Linked DNA regions of Methanocaldococcus jannaschii DSM 2661. The main gene of each other region encodes a partner of the protein of the gene in region 2 in a complex. Links are inferred from orthologs where the notes say so. Each region holds a gene or a part of one and is shown on either strand. Other genes may lie near its edges. The genes, in order: MJ_RS07525 and MJ_RS07020.

Region 1 (9,924 bases), 110 kb from region 2 along the record:
ATTTTAAATCTAAATCAGTTGTTACTAAGTAATCAACTGCCTCTTTCTCCTCTCTAATTGGCTCTATGTCAATAATTTTATCTCCAACCTCCAATCTATCAATAACCCACTTACCTCCAACAACAATACCAATCTTTGGGTCTTTTAATCCATAAACTCCCTCAGTTTTTTTCTTTATGAATACAATATGCCCCTCATCTTTATCTAAACCAGATATACTCAAAACAACATCCCATTTTTTAAACTCTTTTGGTTCTGTTGAGATTTCTAAGTCAATTGTCGTTGAACCAAATGCTACATCCATTCCACTAACCCATCTGAGCTTCTTTACAAAGTCTTTATAATTATTTATAAAGAATTTTGCTGTCTCATTATTTTCAGTTATTGCTATTGTTATATTCCCCTTAGTTGTTTTAATTAAAAACTTCTTTGGTATTTTTTCAGCTTCTCTTTTAACTCCTTTTATTATTACGATATTCGCTCCCTCATTATAGTATTCATCCTTTATAACCTCTCTTAAAGTTTCTCCAACCTTTTCCTTTCCATTTACAATTACCTTAGCCATAGTTTCACCAGATTATTTTGAGATTATTATTGTCTTTATATTGCTCATCTCTTCCATTGCATATTTAACTCCTTCCCTACCTAAGCCACTCTTCTTAACTCCTCCAAATGGCATATTATCCTGCCTAAACAATGATGAATCATTTATAACTACTCCCCCAAACTCCAAGTTTTCAGCAAATTTTAAGGATTTATTTATATCGTTTGTGAATATAGCTGAATGCAACCCATATTCAGTGCTGTTGGCTATATCAATCATCTCTTCCTCATTAGTTCTAATTATAGGAATTACTGGGGCAAATGTTTCAGTTTTGCATAAAATATTGTCTCTATCAACTTCCAATATTGTTGGATAGAATAGAGCTTTATCTCTCTTTCCTCCTAATAATAACTTACCTCCTTCATCTATAGCTTTTTCTACAACTTTTTCAACCCATTCTGCATGTTCAACACTTATTAAAGGTCCTACATCAGTTTTCTCATCTAATGGGTTTCCTACGTTAAGTACTTTTGCCTTATTTACAAACATCTCTATGAACTTATCTGCTATACTCTCATCAACTAAAATCATCCCTACAGAGATGCAAACCTGTCCAGCATATATAAAACTGCCTTTTATTAATGCATTAACTGCTTTATTTAAATCAGCATCTTTTAAAACGATATTTGGATTAACCCCTCCCAATTCCAAGGCAATTTTTTTAAAGCCAGCTTTTTTAGTAATTAATTCTCCAACCTTTGAACTGCCTGTGAAGGATATCATATTAACCTTCTCATTAACAACTATCTCATCTCCTACAACCTCTCCAGCTCCAGTTAGCAAATTATAAACTCCCAGTGGAACATTATATTTCTTCAAAGCATTTTCTATGATTTTAGCCAACTCTATACAAACAAGAGGAGCTTTTGATGATGGATGATGAACTATAACATTCCCAGTGGCTATAGCTGGGGCTATTTTATGAGCTGATAAATTTAGAGGGAAATTGAAGGGTGTTATAGCCCCAACTATTCCAACTGGTTCTCTCCTTGTAAAAATTAATCTATCATCTGAAGGGATTACCTCATCTCTATGCTCTTTAACATAGAAAGCAGCTAATTTAAATGTTCCAATACTTCTTTCAACCTCTACTCTTGCCTGTTTTATTGGTTTTCCTGCATCTATAGCCAATATTTTGGCAAGTTCTTCCTTCTTTTCTTTAATTTGTTTGGCAATATTCATTAAGATGTTGTATCTTTTAGTTATGGGGAGATTTTTCATAACTTCTTTATACTTTTCAGCCGTATCTATAGCTTCTTTAGCTTCTTCCCTACTTAACGCAGGGATTTTTTTAATAACTTCTAATGAATATGGGTTAATAACATCCATATCTTCCCTATTTATCCACTTCCCATCTATGAACATGATTCCACCAAATAAAAAGAATGTTGTAACTAATTTATAATTTGTGCCTCTTTCATTTTAAATGTTTTTAACAAACATTTAATGTTTATATATTATGTGTGCTTATAATTATTAAGATTTTTAGGATTTTTAATTTTGTTGTTTGGTTGATGGATTGTCTTGTTGAATATGTTTGAAATTTGAAAATAAGAGCATTTAGAATTTATTAATTAGTTCAAAGGATTTTTATTTAATTTCTAAGGGTTTGTTAATTTGATTATTTAGATTAAAATCAGACCGATTCGGAATGGAAACTTTTATAAATCCAATATTGTCTGTTATTAGAATTAAACCTCTCAAAGGGTTCAAAACAAGTGGAAATCTCTTTTTATTAAAATGTTGATATTGTAAATCTAAATATTTATATTAGTTTATTTTTTAATAGAGCTTTCACAATTTATATATTAAATAATACATATAGATGCTAAGGAAATTAACTTCTCCTTTAGTGAAACTATGAAAGTAAGAAAATTAAAAAATGCTGAAATTAATTTAATTGAGGAAGAGTTAAGTAAATATACTGATAAGGATTTTGTCAAAAGCTTTAAATATGAAAATCTAATAGTTTTGGAAGGAAAATGGCTAACAGTTTGTTATACAAATATAGAAACAATAAAAAAATTAAATATGTTTCAAGACATATTTTCAGTAGGTAATGTATTTGGTGAGATTAAGAGAAAATTTCGCTTATCCTTAGAGGGCTTTACATTAATATCTCCCAATATAATAAATAATTATGCAATTGTAAATGAAAAAGCTGAAGCATTATTTTTATATGGAAGGGATATCTTTAAAGAATCAATAATAGAAGTTAAAGGTTTTGGAAGAATTGCTGTTTTTAATAAAAATAGAGAGTTTTTAGGTATTGGACTCTTTGACGGAAAGATAATTAAGAATATAAAAGATAAGGGATGGTATTTGAGAGAGGGTGGATAATAATTATCAAGAGTAACTACATAATACTAAAATTTATATTTATCCAAAATTAAATTTTACTATTAATTATAATCTGAATTTTTAATAGGTGGAAACAATGAAAGCAAAAGAATTAGCTCAAAAAATTTTATTAGATATTTACAGAAACTTAGATGAATTTTCAAAGGATATAATTAGAGGAGATTTAGCAGATATTGAATTTAAAGGATTCTATCTAAAAGGAAAAAACGGAGAGAAGGCATATATTAGAAACTTAGATGACTTTGAAAATTTAAAAGATTTTGATGTAGAGATGAGAAAATACAAATTAAAAAGTATAAATTTAAAGAACTTAGATGAGGGTTTAATGATAATTAACTTATCTTCAAGGGTAAGTAAGGAATATAAGTTTGAAGCAAATGAATACTCAATAATCTACCCATCAAATAATACAACCATAGAGTTTAAAGAGAGAGTATTAAAATGGATGGAGTTAGAAGATGATGAATTAGATGAAAAAATTATAGAGTTTGACACAAAGATGAACGAGATTCTTGAAGAGCTGTTGGAAGATGTTGAAGTTGAAGAAGAAATTTCTGTCTATATTGATGTATTTATGGATGTGAATAAAATAGAAAATTTTGTAGAAAAAGATGACGAAAGAATAATAATCTGGATTCATCCTGTCTTTTTATTCTCAAACGATGATGTCTTAAGAGGACTTTTAGCTTATGAACTTTCAAGATTCAAAAGCAGATTCTTAGAAGTAGGTTATAAAGATATAATAAAATACTGCAGAGAATTAAAAAAACTAACCAACAAAAAACCAAAAGTTCTTGAAAAAATTAAAGATATTGCCAATAAATATGGAGATATAGACTCTTTAAACTTAATAAATGAAATTGAGAATGAATAATTTAACATTCCAATTCTTTATTTTCCGCATCTTTATCCTTTAAAAATTCTTTTATAGCAATTTTTTTAAGCCTTTCTTTTAACTCATCCAATCCAATATCTTTATCAGCAGAGATTTTTAATATTTCTTCTATTCCAACCTCTTTTAATTTTTCTTCAATCTCTTTAACTCTCTCCTCATCTACCAAATCAATTTTATTTATAGCCACAACAATAGGAGCTTTAAACAAATCTTTTATCTCTTTTAATAGATTTATTTGCTCTTCTATTGTATAACCACAAAATTCACTGGCATCTATTATAAATAAAATCAAATTAGCTAAATAATTTAGAGCTAAAATTGCCTGTAACTCAATATCATTCCTCTCATACAGAGGCCTATCCAACAGTCCAGGAGTATCGACCATCTGAATCTCTCCTATATAACCAACATTTATTCCCTTAGTTGTGAAGGGATAGCTGTTTATTTCAACATCAGCTCCAGTGAGTTTTTTCAATAGTGTTGATTTACCAACGTTTGGATAACCAGCTATAACTACTGTTGGCAAATCCTTAAATGTTGGTAAATCTTTTAATTTCTCTCTTGCCACTGCAACAAATGCCATCTCTGGATGAATCTGCTCCAATATAGATTTAACTCTACCAACAAATTCCTTTCTTAACTTTCCTGCCTGTTGTGGAGTTCTTGCCTTTCTAATTTTTCTTGCATATTCATTTCCTAATTTTCTGACCAATTCAGAAGCCCATTTAAATGCTCCCATCGACTTTTTAAAATCATCTATCCCTACCAAGACCTCAACCATCTCCTGATAAAACTTAGGAAGTTTTCTTACTGGAGGCGTTTTATCTATAACCTTTTGTAAGTTATCTGCAACAACTGAAGCAATAGTTCTTACCTTATGCTCCTCCACAAACCTCGCTTTTAGTAACCAAGGTAATTCTTTCTGTCTCATCTCATTTGCTACTTTTTCTCCTCTTCTTAAGGCTTTAGCCATCAATTCATCAGGCATCAATATTGTTGGCATTTTTTTGAATGGATTAGCTTCTCTACTCATAATTATCACCAAAAAAGTTTTTAATAGATTTATCGATAAAATAAAATTAAAATAAATCTTCTAATAAAAGAATGATTTTTATTTTCATTTATTTAAAATTTTCACCACTCCTGTATTTCCATCAACAACAATCCTATCTCCAGTTTTTATCTCCTCAATATCTATTTTATCAACTAAAGGAATTCCTCCTAAAATAGCCCCAGTGGCAACTATTGGCTCACATTCTTTATTAACTATACCCTTTAAAATCCCTCTCTTTGCTAAACCATAAATAACATAGGAGCCAACAGTACTCCCCCTACCATAAGGAAATACAAAGATTTTTCCTTTCAATGATTGTCCATATAAATCGCTATCTTTATCTATAATGTTGCCCTCTTCATCAACTCCTCCTAAAAAAGAGAATGGTTTTTTAGAAACGATTGCTATGCCTTCAATAATACCTTTTGATATACTTCTTCCTTTTAGTTCCATAATAATCCCTCAATCATAAGAAAATTTACACCTCCGAGCGTTAGCAAGGGGAGTGTTAAGAGGTATCCTCACTATAGAAGGGCTTTGCCCCTCTATTGGGATACTCCCCAGATAGAAAGTGGGGTTGCCTCTGGCAACCCCGCTCTGGAGTATAGCAATAGAGGCTTTGCCTCTATGCTTTGAAATACTTCTTCCTTTTAATTCCATAATACCACTTTTAAATTATTCATTCAAAAATTACTTCATTTAAAAACTTCTCACAATAATAGCATCTAATTTTTAATGGGTTTTTACTTTCTATTTTAAATTTTCCTCTAACTTTTTCTTTATTTGTTATGCAATTTGGATTTGTGCATTTTAATGTCCCTTCTATCTCATCTGGAATTTGTGGTTTAAGTTTTTCAACAACTTTTCCGTTTCTAATGATGTTGATAGTTACATCTGGAGAAATTAAAGATATTTTATCAACATCCTCCTTTTTTAATTCAATTCCTTCAATTTTTAAAATATCTTTCTTTCCTTTCTTTTTTGATGGGACATTAATGGCTATCATCACAGATGTCTCTTTTGGGACATTTAAAACCTTAAAAACCATTAATGCCTTTCCAGCATCTATATGGTCAATTACAGTCCCATTTGTAATTTTTTTAACTTTTAACTCCTCCATAGGAATCACTTAAAATTTAAAGCTTTTGTTCAATTTTCTCTAATATTTTTAGCATTTTTATTTGTGTTTCTTTTATCTCATTCAATACCTCTAATTTTTTATTTACATTTTCTAACTCTCCAAAAATTAGTTTTATCCTTGAATAATTTCTTTTTTCTTTCACTTGGAAAATTTGCCAAAATTCGAACAGTCCCATCTTCATAGTTATACACAATTCCATCAATTCCTAAGGCATGTCCCAAGTTTTCAATCCTTTCTCTAAATCCAACATGCTGGATTCTACCGTAAATAATAATTTCATAAGTTGTAGGCATAAACTTCACCAAAAATAATAATAAAATAATAAAAAATATATTATTAAAATTAAAAGGAATTATTCCTCTTTCTTAAACTCTTCTGGATTAAATTCTTCAGGGAACTGTCCTTTAACTACTTTACCAGCATGTTTTGGATGATATTTATCATAATCAGCTTCTAACTGCCTCAATACTGATTCTAATGACTCTTTTAAAACATCAATAAACTCCCATCTTTCATGTTCTGAAACATAAGCTATATCTTCACCTTCAGCCTCTAATTTGTTTGGTAATGATGCTTTTGGCCTACCCTCCCCAACATATAATTTATTTGGTGTCTTAACATAAGTTGTTATTCTATAATAAGGAACTCCTCCTTTATCTCTCTCTTTTTTGATTGTTATTTTTATCCAATGAATCTTTCCTGCATGTTTAACCATCTTTTTAACTTCTGTTGCAATAATTCTTTCAGCAAGGTCTTTAAATTCTGGGTCTAACATACCGTGTAATTCAATTTCAATCATTGCCCCTTTCTTTAAATCAGCAATATATTTAATAATATCCAATCTTGTGACAATTCCCCTCAATGATTTTCCTTTAACAACTGGGACTCCTCTAATATCATATTCTTGCATAACTCTTGCAGCATCTGCAGCACTTGCATCAACATCGACTGTTATTAATGGAGTGTTCATAATTAATCTAACTGGCTGTCCCATTCTTGGAACTTTTTCTCCTTTAAATTCTCCAGCAGTCATCTTTTTCTTAGGTTTAAAGACCTTTTTTAATATATCGACTTCAGTAACCATTCCAACTGGGTTTCCTTCATCATCTACAACAACCAATCTACCGATGTTATTGTCTCTCATCAAAGCTCTCGCTTTACCAATTGAGTCATTTTCGTTTATTGTAATAACATTCCTTGTCATTATCTTTGTAACCTTTGTATCTTTCATTATTTTTGATTTTGCAGCTCTTGCCATTATATCATAGTCAGTTATAATTCCTACCATTTTTCCTACATTATTAACTATTGGAGCTGCTCTCTGCCCACTATCCAACATCTCACATACAGCATCCAAAAATGGAGTATCTTCATGTACGCAGTGTGCTTTATACATTAACGACCTAACTTCTTCATCTGTTGATGATGCCAACAACAAATCTCTCATGCTTATTAAGTAATATTCTTCCTTACCGTCTTTTTTATCAACAACTATTAAATGATGAAATCCGTTCTCTTCCATAATTCCTAATGCCTTTGAGACAGGTGTATCAGGTGTTACTGTAACTACATCTTTTGTCATTATCTCTTTTACTGGTTCGTTTAACATTAATCTCACCTTTTAACAGAAATTTTGATGATTGATATTATATCACATTTAATATTTAAAGTTTAACAGCAGTTACGTATTAAGAAATGTGAATGTTTAATTTGGCTCTATTTTCCTAACAATATTAAAGAAAACTTTAAAATATTTTAAAATATCTTTTATCATTATTTGTTTAAAAATTAATATTTGAGTAATAATATTTTTTAAAAAATCGTAAGATTTATATATTATTTTGGCATGATATACTGCATAAGTAATATAATATACATAATAACCTACACAAATTAATAAAAAATATATAAAATTATTACTCCCGATGACGGTCTCCCATGGTGGGATACTTGAGGGAAGTAGTAGAGGTGGGAAGATGATGGACTGGTTAAAGAATAAAAAAGCAATCTCTCCAATCTTAGCCTTATTAATCGTGTTAGGAGTTACAATAGTCGTAGGAGCAGTATTCTACGCATGGGGAAGTAATTTATTCGGAAACAGCCAAGAAAAGACACAGGCAGCAGTTGAAGGGACTGCAACAAATATGTTTTATGATGCTGGGGCAATTAGGGTTGCAGCAACATGTATTGACAAAATAAGATACCAAGATGCTGATGATAGTGATTCATGGTTAGGCTATCCAAATGGTAACGGAAAAATTGCAAAGCCATCTACTTCAAATGGATGTTATAATTCAACATACGGCACAGTATTCTATGACGAAAGATTTATTGTGGAAATTCCAGTAACTATTGACACACAAGATTATAAATTAACTGGAGTTAAAGTTGTAGGAGGAATCCCAAAAATAGTTGATATGGGTGGAACTTACACAAATGCCTTTGAAGATATATCTGCAAAGTTCTATGCATTCTGGTTACACCTAAATGACAACTATCAATTGTTGAAGAAAGATGGAACATTGTTCGTTGGATACGTAAATAAATCAGGAATGTTTGAAGTTAGTAATGGGTATGTAATTGCATGGAATCAGACAAGAGACACCTATGGAAAATTGGCTTCTTCAGTTGGTGCAACATCAGACTCCAGCTGGGATGCAGTTAATACAACAACTGGAGTAGCTCCACTTGTAGAGACTTCATGGCCATATTATGGAACATACTGTAGTAATGTTAAGTTATACACAGCTACTGGAGAAGAATTAAAACCAGGATTTGGAAGTGGAACATTGGTTGCACAATGGTTCTGCAGTTCTGCAACATACTTAGATAAACTATTCAACAACCCAGAATATGTTGTAGGAACATTACCAAAGAACTCAGAAAAAACTGTAAAAACCTACTTATTCTTCAATACATTATACTTGCCAAACTACAAAGGATCTACAAATGATGGATATGTGACATTTGAAGTTCCGTTAAAAGTTGTATCTAACGAAGGAGTAACTAAAGAAGTTAAAGTTAAATTTACGGTCTATGATGATGAGTAGATTTTCTAATTTTTTCTTTTTTATTTATATACATCCATAAATTCAAATTTAATATAAAAATCTCTTTTCAAATTCTGAAAAAAATAAAATTTATGAAAAATAAATATTTTTTCATATAAAAATCATACTGTTAGTTAAATTTTCATATTTAAAATTTTCTTTATGAATTATATAGAAAATTTTATATAGACGAAATTCGTATATACATAACCACCTACATTAAAGAAAGTTTAATAATATATAAAGTAATATTTAATTCCAATGACGGTCTCCTGTAATAGGATACCCGAGGAAAGAACGAGGTGATGTAATATGTTTGAATGGATGAAGAACAAAAAAGCAATCTCTCCAATCTTAGCCTTATTAATCGTGTTAGGAGTTACAATAGTCGTAGGAGCAGTATTCTACGCATGGGGAAGTGGATTATTTAATAACAGCCAGCAAAGTACTCAGTCAGCATTAGAAGGAACAACATCCACAATAACCTACGCTGCAGGAGCCATAGGTGTTGGAGTTCCAAAAGAAATTGATGTTGAAGGAGATTTGGATTTAACATATCCTACTCCAGATTACAAACTCTCTCACTTGACTACAACAGATTATGGCTCATATGATGAAAGATTAATCGTTCCAGTTCCATTAACTTTAGAAAACTACTATGATTCGACATTAACAAATGTAAAAATAGAAAGTGACGGAGCCACAGAAGTTGCTGGTTTAACACTCAAAAAGATTACATTAAACTACAACGGACAAAACTATGATGCATATTTATTATGCACAAATGATGGGACTCCATTTAAAGGTATATTAAATAGA
Region 2 (9,477 bases):
GATACAGTAACAGCGTTTATTGTTAAATCACTTTTTTTGGGAAGATAGCTTGCATAAGCAATTAAAATTCCAAATCCTAAAGATAGGCTAAAGAAAATTTGAGAGAATGCACTTAACCACACGTTATAATTAAAGAGTGCTGAAAAGTCTGGAGTTAAATACCATTCAATCCCAGTTAAAGCTCCTGGTAGAGTTAGTGCGTTTAAAACCAACAAAATTATTAAAAACAGTAGAAAAGGAATCATTATTTTATTTGCTTTCTCCAATCCATTTTTAATTCCTGCACTTAAAATTAAAGCTACAATTCCCCAAACAGCTAAGGTAGATACTAAAATTCCATAAGAAACTCCACCAATGTCCTCTACACCAGATGATATTTGAAGTATATTATGGAAGAAATAAGCATTAGGGTCTGATGGATACCCATAGATAACTAAAATTATCAAATAGTAAAGACACCAGGCAATAATAACAACATAATAACTTGTTATAATAAACCCTGAAATAACTGCAAACCACCCTGTCCATTCTGAACCTTTATGCAATTTTTCCAAAGCTAAGGGTGCAGATTTTTTTGTATAATGTCCAATGGCAAATTCAAGAATCATTAATGGGATACCAACACAGAGCAAAGCAACAATATATGGAATTAAAAAAGCTCCCCCACCATTCGTATAAACCATATATCCAAATCTCCAAATGTTTCCTAATCCTATAGCCGAACCAACACTCGCCAATATAAATCCCAAGTTAGAGCTCCAGCTTTCTCTTTCCATATAACTCACACTACTTTTACTTTATACTTTAATTTCATACTATTTTTTATATTTGTTCTGAGTAATTATTTAAGTATTATCTGAAGTATAATGTATCCTTATGAAGACTTGGAGGGAGAATATGAAAAAAATATTGACATTGCTATTAATAACATTTCTTTTAAATTCTGCTTTTGCTGTGATTATAAAAGCTCCAGCAGTATCTTTAACGGATAGAGGATACGTGGGGGTTCCAATAAATATTCAAATTAATGTTACGAAGGGAGATGGACATGTATTTATGGACACTATGCCTCTAACTGAATTAGATATGCAAGGTTCTGCAAGAATCGCTGCAAAAGTTGCTGGGGAAGTTACTGGAAAAGATATGAGTAAATATAATGTATATATCACAGTAAGAAGTGATGTTCCAGTTGTTGGGGGGCCATCAGCAGGGGGAACGATGACTATTGGAATCATCTGTGAGTTGATGAACTGGAGTTTAAATAAACATGTTATGATGACTGGAACGATAAATCCGGATGGTAGTATAGGACCTGTTGGAGGGATATTGGAAAAGATAGAAGCTGCTAAGAAAGCAAACTGCACAATTATGCTAATCCCAAAAGGGCAGAGGTATGTTGAAGTAGAGGGCAACAAAGTTGATGCAGTAGAATTTGGTAAAAAATTGGGAATTAAGGTTATAGAAGTTGGAAGTATATATGAAGCGATTCCTTACTTCACAAATAAAAAGATAATAATGAAGGAATATCCAGAAAATCCACTTATCGAAGAGAAATATAAAGACATAATGAAGGAGTTAAGTGAAAACGTTTTAAAAACAGCTAATGAAAAATATGAAAACCTCTCTAAAGAGTTAAGTAACAGTTATGTTGGATATGAATATCAAAAAGCCCTGTTAAATGAACTAACTACCTCAAAGAGCTTATTAGAGAAGGCTAATGATGAATATCTAAAAAACAAATACTACTCTGCAACATGCTCTGCGTTTAACGCATTAATTAAACTTGAAACTATTGAACACACCCTAAAATACTTAACTGGAGAGGAAGATGTTAAAACTTTCTTAACAGAGGTTCAAAATAAAATTAGCCATGATAAAGAAATTGTTTATTCAAAAAATGTAACTACTAACAACTTTGAAGAGATATTGGCAGGAAGGATAAGAATTGCTGAAGCGGAAAAACTCTTAGATAATGCGTGGAAATCTTACTATTTAGGAAATTATGATGAAGCGATAAAGTATGGTAGCTTTGCGAAGTTGAGGGGAGATAGTGCAATATGGTGGGTTTCTTTAAAAGAAAATGATAACAATGGCAAGATAATAAATGAAGCTAAATTAAAATCATTAGCTCAGCAGTATTTAGACAACGCTGAAACAATCTTAACTTATGTAGAAACATTATTCCCCAATCTACCTACTGATGACCTTGAAAATGATTTAGAATCAGCAAAAGAGGCATATAAGGATGGGGACTATTTACTAACCATAGCTGAGAGTATAGATACCTGTGTAAAGGCAGAGATTCCATTGGTTATATTTGGAGATATTGAATACTCCAAAAAATATGCAAGGAACAAAATAAACTTGGCTGAAAACTTAGGAATAACTCCAATCTCAGCCCTTGGTTATTATGAATATGCAAATAGTTTAAATGATACCATTTCAAAAATTATGTATTATAAATATAGCTCATACTACGCCCAAATGGATATAGATGTAATAAAAGAGTTGAATAAAAGTATCAGTGAAAATATCAGCAGTGAAATTAATATAGTCACTAACGAGAATGTTAATATTGAAGAAACTACAACTAAGGAAAATAATGTTGGAATAATGATTTCTGCAATAATTGGTGGATTAATAGGGTTTGCAGGAGGATACTTAGCAAGAAGAGTTTCTGCTTAATTAACTTTTTATATTTATTTTTTAGTTTATTTTTATTATTTTTTATGGTGAGAAAAGTGGCAGAACAAAATTTACAAAAAAATAATGAGAATGATAGGGAATTATCTAAAAATGTTTATTTATTGGGATTTACAAGCTTTTTGAATGACATGAGCAGTGAGATGATAATGCCAATTTTACCAATGCTTATTACAAGCGTTGGGGGAGGAAGTTTATCAATAGGTTTAGTTGGAGGTTTAAGAGAGTTTATCTCAAACATTTTAATGGTTTTAATTGGTTATTGTTCAGATAAAGTTAGGAAAAGGAAGATTTTTGTTGTTTTAGGTTATTTAACATCTTCAATGTTTAAACTACTCTTAGGTTTATCAAAAAGCTGGTTAGGAGCTGTTATATTTTCTTCCCTTGAAAGAATGGGCAAAGGGATAAGAACAGCCCCAAGAGATGCGATAATATCTGAAAGTATGCCTAAAACTTTGGGTAAAGGATTTGGAATACAGAGAGCTTTTGATACCGCTGGGGCTATACTTGGCTCTACCTTATCATTATTGTTTATTCTATATCTTCAATATAGTTTCAATCAAATAATTTTAATAGCTGCGGTTATTGGATTTTTAACCCTAATTCCTCTATATTTTGTTAAAGAGAAACCTTCACCCTCTAATAATAAAATAACATTTAGAGTAGGGATTAAAAATTTACCAAAAGAGTTAAAGCTTTTTATTTTAATCTCAGCTATATTTACCCTAAGTAACTTTAGCTATATGTTTTATATTTTGAGAGCTCAGGAATTTTTAATGATAGTAGATGAAAAAATGGCTATTATAATCCCTATTGCTCTATATATTTTATACAACATCTTTTACGCCACATTTTCAATTCCATTTGGAATTTTATCTGATAAAATTGGGAGGAAGAGTGTTTTAACTATTGGATATATAGTTTATGGTATTGTCTCTTTAGGATTTGCCTACTTTATATCTCAAAAAAGCTTAATATTGTTATTTGCTTTATATGGAATTGCCTATGCATTATTTGCTGGAAATCAGAAAGCTTATGTCTCAGATTTATCGTCAGAGGATATTAGAGCAACAGCCTTAGGGCTGTTTTATACAGTTGTGGGATTAACAAGCTTACCTGCAAGTTTAATAGCTGGATATTTGTGGAAGATAAGCCCAGAAATGACATTTTTATATGGAAGTGTCTTAGCTATAATTTCAGGTTTGTTACTTCTTTTTATATAAAATCTCTCCAGTTTTTTTATTTCTAATCTCTAAGATTCTATGTAGAGGTATATAAGTGTCAAAATATATTAAATAATTCCCTTTAAGCTCAACATCATCTAAAGATATAGCTTTTTTATTTTCTTCAGCCCCTCTATGTAATATAACAACTTCAAAATCTTCTCTCTTATAATCAGGATGCCAAAAGATTTTGTTTAATATTTCTTTAAGCATAAATATCCCCAATTTATATAGAATCTCTATCTAATAAGCCAAGTTCCTCACCATTTTCATCAACTCTAATCCTTCCAAACCTTATTTCTCTAATATTTTTAATATCCTCTTCACTTATTGGAGTTAAAATTTCTAATGTTTCATTCTCAAAATCAATAGTTTTTAAAATACCTAATCCAATGCAAAAGCTATCTTCATCAATCAATCCAACTATTAAATTGTTAAACCGCTCTGGCTCAATGTAATATAGGATGTTTTTATCTATTTGCCTTGGCATATTTACCAAATCTCTTTTTACTATTGTATATCTTCCATCGCATTTGCTACCATAAAGTATCTTCCACTTAAAAAGTGATTCTAATAAGTATTTCTCATCCTCTAAAATCTTCTCTCCTTGAAATACCTTGGTTCCACCAATAACTACATCATTAAAACCAATATTATAAATTTTTGAGTTTTTAAAGTATTCTTTCCATTTCTCTGCTCTAATTTCTTTTCTTTCCTCTCTGCTGAATGATTTTGCATTTTCATAAACTTTTAAGTAAAAAACCCTGATTTTATTTTCAAAGGGCTTTAAAATACTCTTAAGTTCATTTCTTTTCTCCAATGCTATTATAATATCTGGCTTAATCATTTCTATTTTCATCCTCTTTAAATCAGCTCCAGAACCAGATATCAGCCCAGTGGTATCAACTATAATAATATCAGCCTTATCTTCAGCATAATCACACAATAATTTAGTTCCAGTAATCATCTCTCCAAAAAATTGTATTGGGGCTGTTGAACCAACGAAATAACTTTTGTATGGTTTAATTTCATATAAATTGTTAAAATTTGTTTCTGGGAAAGCTAAGCTTATAGTTGCTGGAGGTAAAATGCTCTTCTGCCCTACATCACTATCGACTATAGCAACTTTAAATCCTAAGTTTAAAAGCTCATTTGCCAAAAAAGTAGCTAATGTTGTTTTACCACTATCAACTCCTCCAAGTAATATAATTTTAAGAGGTTTTTGACTATCTTTAATACAACTCAGAGCTTCAAATCTATCCTCTGGAATCTCTGTAGTGTAATAAGCTTTACTTATCATGTTATCCACCAAATTAAAGTATAAATAATTAAAAACACAACGACTGTATAATCAACTGCCTTAAAAGCGTTTAAAGATTTTTCAACATCTATTTTCCCACTACCAAGTTTATAATATCCTATCTTCTCCAAAGTTATATTTAATGCATTTGCCAATGTAGCCATTGTATAACCAGAGTTTGGTGATGGAACCTTATTAGCTTCTTTTAAAAACCCATATATTGCCTTTTTAACATCTCCTTTATAAAATGGGGCAGTAATTATTAGCAAAATCCCTGCTATTCTTGAAGGAATAAAATTGGCAATATCATCCAACCTTGCTGCTAACTTCCCATACCATAGATATTTCTCATTTTTATAACCAATCATTGCATCTAATGTATTTATCGCCCTATAAACAAAGGCTCCAGGCAAACCAAAAAATATAGCATAGAATAAAGCTCCAATTATACTGTCTGTTATGTTCTCGGATAAGCTCTCTACTGCAGCCGATAATACATGCTCTTTATCCAACTTTGAGGCATCTCTGCTAACTATATGCTGAACAGCTTTCCTTGCTCCCTCTAAATCACCATTTTTTATATATTCAATCGGCTTTTTGCAGAATTCGAATAATGATTTGTAGCCAATAGTTGTTGATAACAAAAAACCATAGATAATATAGTTTAAAGGAAATGGTAACAGCATTATGCATTTATCAACAAAAAAAGCTATAACTCCCACAACTAATAGAGTAATAAATGTTGTTAGTGAGCCAAACAAAAAATCTCTATATTTATTTTTGCAATTTGTAGATTTAAATATGTTCTCTAAAAAAGCTATCAACTTCCCTATCCAAACCGTTGGATGAATACTCTCTGGCAACTCCCCAATGATTCTATCAAAAATAATAGCCAAAAATAAGATTATTGGATTCAGCATTATCTCCCTTTTAACAATTCCTCAATATCTCCAAAAATTACTTCACTCTTACAAAAGCTTGGTAGATAAACAGCAGCTTTTCCAGAGTTTGTTGCAACTCTTTTATAACCTAAATCCTCAATTGGAGAAACAACCATACAGGTGTCTTTAACTACCTTTCCACCAGCTTTTTCAATAATCTTTGTATATCCCATTCTATCTGCTATTGCTTTAATATGAAGAGAGCAGCAAACCCATAAATCAGCATTCAATTTTTTATTTTTTAAAAGTTCAGCAATTTTTTTAATTTCCATTAAACTGCAGTGAGGGCAACCAATACAAATTAAATCTGGCTCTTCATTTGTTGTATTTAATTTTTCATAAGCTTCCTTTATCTCCTCAACTCCAATAGATATCTTTTCAATTTTATCATTAACAACTTCTTTAACTCTGCATTCAGCTGTCAAGTTTTTTGCGTGATATAAGGCGATACCACCACTTGCAGCCATTGCAGCTCCCAAGGATTTTAAATTATCGTTATTTGGATTTAATTTATATAGATTTTCAAAATATGGAATGCCATTCTTAACAATCTTCCCAACTAAGTAACCTAAAGCTCCATAAAAACTCTCTCCATATTTAAAGTTAGAGATTAATTGTCCATCTAACTCAATGATATGTGTTGTCTTTCTATTTTCATCTAAGTGATATCCATAATATGGTGTTTTTCCAATAATTGCAGCTGCTAATGCTGATGGCCCACCTTCTCTATTTGTCTTAGCTCCTAAGACAGAGTTTGCAAAGCTCACAGCTGAGCTTTCGGCCCAACTTATATGCTCTCCGAATCTTGGAAGGTTTCCAGTTAAATAGGGCGTGCAAGTGCAACTTATCTCAACTTCCATCTTTTTAAATGCTTCAATAATTCTCAACTGCTTTTTGGCAAACTTCTCATCAATGCCAAGCTCTCTCCATATATCTAAATCCATTCCAGCTGGGTTTAAAGTGGCATAGACCTTAACTTTAACATCTTCTTTAGCAAAATCTTCCAAAAACTCTAAACCAATATCTTTAATAGTTTTGTATGAAACTCCAGAAATTTGAGCTGAGCTTATAGGGATTAGCTTATCAGCTCCATAAATATCTCCCAAAGAAACTAATAAATTCATACATCTTCTTAAAACCTCTCCATATTCTCCATCTAATATTTTCTCTTCTTCTTTAGTTAGATACATTTTTATCCCTCAAATTTTTACTAAAAATCTGATTAAAAATAGATTACAGTAGGGCTGAATGTAGTGAAGCCCCGCTCTGGGTATCCCAATAGGGCGAAGCCCTATGGGTTAGATACATTTTTATCCCTACTTTTAATATTTTTCATATAGAATACTTTTCCATCATATTCTAATTTTATTAGTTTTCCCTCATTTACCATTTTATTTATAATATCAAAGCTAATATTTGATTTATTTAACAATTCTTTAATAACTTCCTCTCTCATTGGATGAACGGAAGTTATAGCCAATATATCCTCTTCAACATTTTCAGAGAATATAAATTCATTTCCTTCAAATTTCCCTAAGAGTTTAATTTTATTTTTACCAATAATTTCATTAAATATGGCTAATATTTTAGTTATAACTTCTATTTTAGGAGGTTTTATATATTTTTCAGATGGTGGCCTTATTGGAGTATTTAAATAGCATTTATTTGGATTTAATTCTTTTAAAAATTCTGCTGTTTTGATTATAGATTCCTCTGTATATTTTATACTTCCTAAAATCATCGTTTCAGTTATCAACTCTCCTTTATAGTTATCTCTAAAAGCTATCATTCCTTCTAAGATTTTATCTAACACCAAATCTTTATGAGGTCTATTTATTTCTCTCCAAATTTTTTCATCAACAGAATCAACCTTAAAAGATACTAAATCAAAGTTTAATATGTCATTTCTAACATCTTCCCTCCAAATTAATGAAGAGTTTGTAATTATTGCTATTGGAATGTCAAAATCTCTAAGCATTTCAACTTCTTTTGATAAATTTATATCTAATGTTGGCTCTCCATCTGCAACAAAAGTGAGGTAGTCAATTTTCTCATTATTTAGCTTACCTATCCTCTCCTCTACTGACTTAAAAATATCTTCTGGACTATAAAACTCTCTCCTCTCTATAGTTTTGTTTATGGTTCTTCCAACTTGGCAATATACACAATCATAACTACAAAACTTACATGGAATGCTATTTATCCCTAGACTCTTCCCTAACCTCCTTGATGGAACTGGTCCAAATGCTATAGTCATAGAACCACCAAAAATAAATAAAATATAAAATTATTCCTCTATTTTCTCCTTCTCAGCCACTTTCTCATTAACGATTTCCAAATATTCTTTTAATATTTCCTTACTCTTCACAGCATCCCTAATATTTTTATTTTCTATGCTAATAACTCCATCATAGCCAATTTCTTTTAGCTTTTCAAGGACTTCAATAAAGTTAATATTTCCTTCTCCTATTTTCAAATGCTCATCATCATAGCCGTTATTGTCGTGGGCATGAACATGTATAATTCCAATTCCAATATTTTGTAGTTTTTCAACAAATTCAGCTGGATTTCCAGCAGTGTTTGCGTGTCCTATATCAAAAGTTATCCCTAAATTCTTTGAGTCAATGTCTTTAACAATCTCCAATAATGATTCTGGAGTTATCCCTAAAACTCCTCTAAAGTTTGGCATGTTCTCCAAACCAATCTTTATTCCATAATCTTCAGCTATCTCTACAATCTCAGAAAGTGTTGAGAAATTGTTATCCAGTATCTCACTTACATAGTTACTCCAGAGCTCTGGAATATAGCCAGGATGAACTACAACAACCTCAGAATCAAGCTCAAAAGCACCTTCTATAGCGTCTCTAATACACTCAACTGTTAATTTCCTAACTCTCTCATTCATTGATGCAGGGTTTAAATCTGAAAAAGGTGCATGCACTACAATTTCAACTTCGTATCTATCTCTCAATTCCATGAGATACTTTATATTCTTTGGAGATAGGTAATGAGTTCCCTCACAGACAATCTCCCATGCATCAAAGTTGTGTTCAGCTATCTTCTCCATTGATGAAGTTAAGCTCTCTGGTAAAAAAACTAATGATGAAACACCAAATTTCATATCTAACACCCATTTTGATTTTTTGTCTAATTTAGTTTTACGCTTCAAATTAATATTTATGTTTTTAATAGCTTTTAGCTTTTTGGTTGCTAACGTAATGTTTATATACTGTTAAACCTAATCTGTCATTAATGATAATGATAAATTATTTGGTGAATAGAATGGATTTTCAGATGGCATCATTCATAA

Evidence for each region.
Region 1: the proteins of MJ_RS07020 (region 2) and MJ_RS07525 are in contact, whole or in part, in a crystal structure (PDB 7CNS), measured with the Thermococcus kodakarensis proteins. The link is inferred for Methanocaldococcus jannaschii DSM 2661 from one-to-one orthologs. Residues at the interface, in WP_011250200.1 of Thermococcus kodakarensis: Ile25, Ala28, Leu29, Ile32, Tyr33, Ala47, Gly48, Asn53, Ile54, Ala57, Glu60, Phe61, Leu62, Tyr99, Ser128, Glu129, Ser130, Asn145, Arg146, Glu147, Gly148, Gly149, Pro150, Ser151, Leu153, Tyr164, Leu201, Gly202, Asn203, Gly227; in WP_011250199.1 of Thermococcus kodakarensis: Arg6, Lys7, Ile8, Leu27, Gly28, Thr38, Arg58, Gly59, Lys60, Gly61, Ser62, Thr63, Val64, Ser66, Tyr67, Val68, Tyr70, Ala71, Lys74, Glu86, Ala87, Glu88, Thr89, Ile90, Ala92, Thr93, Ile96, Ile97.

The regions. Positions count from the first base shown.
Region 1 is NC_000909.1:1,363,846-1,373,769, reverse strand. What follows is about bases 3,673-6,457. They hold MJ_RS07525 (DUF126 domain-containing protein), read right to left. Parts: upstream 5,368-6,457; coding sequence 4,978-5,367; downstream 3,673-4,977. Other genes in these bases: MJ_RS07505 (CBS domain-containing protein), read right to left, coding at 6,408-6,457; pyrI (aspartate carbamoyltransferase regulatory subunit), read right to left, coding at 5,594-6,034; MJ_RS07530 (NOG1 family protein), read right to left, coding at 3,841-4,893; MJ_RS07535 (hypothetical protein), read left to right, coding at 3,673-3,839. Also shown: MJ_RS07545 (lactaldehyde dehydrogenase), read right to left, coding at 578-1,969; MJ_RS07540 (PUA domain-containing protein), read left to right, coding at 2,465-2,944; more of MJ_RS07535, read left to right, coding at 3,042-3,672; more of MJ_RS07505, read right to left, coding at 6,458-7,664; MJ_RS07500 (archaellin/type IV pilin N-terminal domain-containing protein), read left to right, coding at 8,032-9,105; MJ_RS07495 (archaellin/type IV pilin N-terminal domain-containing protein), read left to right, coding at 9,418-9,924. UniProt on the Methanocaldococcus jannaschii protein: Component of a hydro-lyase that catalyzes the dehydration of mevalonate 5-phosphate (MVA5P) to form trans-anhydromevalonate 5-phosphate (tAHMP).
Region 2 is NC_000909.1:1,256,263-1,265,739, reverse strand. What follows is about bases 5,252-8,244. They hold MJ_RS07020 (aconitase X), read right to left. Parts: upstream 7,358-8,244; coding sequence 6,146-7,357; downstream 5,252-6,145. Other genes in these bases: MJ_RS07015 (radical SAM protein), read right to left, coding at 7,459-8,244; cbiB (adenosylcobinamide-phosphate synthase CbiB), read right to left, coding at 5,252-6,146. Outside these bases: MJ_RS07050 (sodium-dependent transporter), read right to left, coding at 1-776; MJ_RS07045 (S16 family serine protease), read left to right, coding at 898-2,685; MJ_RS07040 (MFS transporter), read left to right, coding at 2,730-3,926; MJ_RS07035 (DUF504 domain-containing protein), read right to left, coding at 3,909-4,139; MJ_RS07030 (Clp1/GlmU family protein), read right to left, coding at 4,153-5,226; more of cbiB, read right to left, coding at 5,223-5,251; more of MJ_RS07015, read right to left, coding at 8,245-8,424; MJ_RS07010 (sugar phosphate isomerase/epimerase family protein), read right to left, coding at 8,455-9,288; MJ_RS07005 (cation:proton antiporter subunit C), read left to right, coding at 9,450-9,477. UniProt on the Methanocaldococcus jannaschii protein: Component of a hydro-lyase that catalyzes the dehydration of mevalonate 5-phosphate (MVA5P) to form trans-anhydromevalonate 5-phosphate (tAHMP).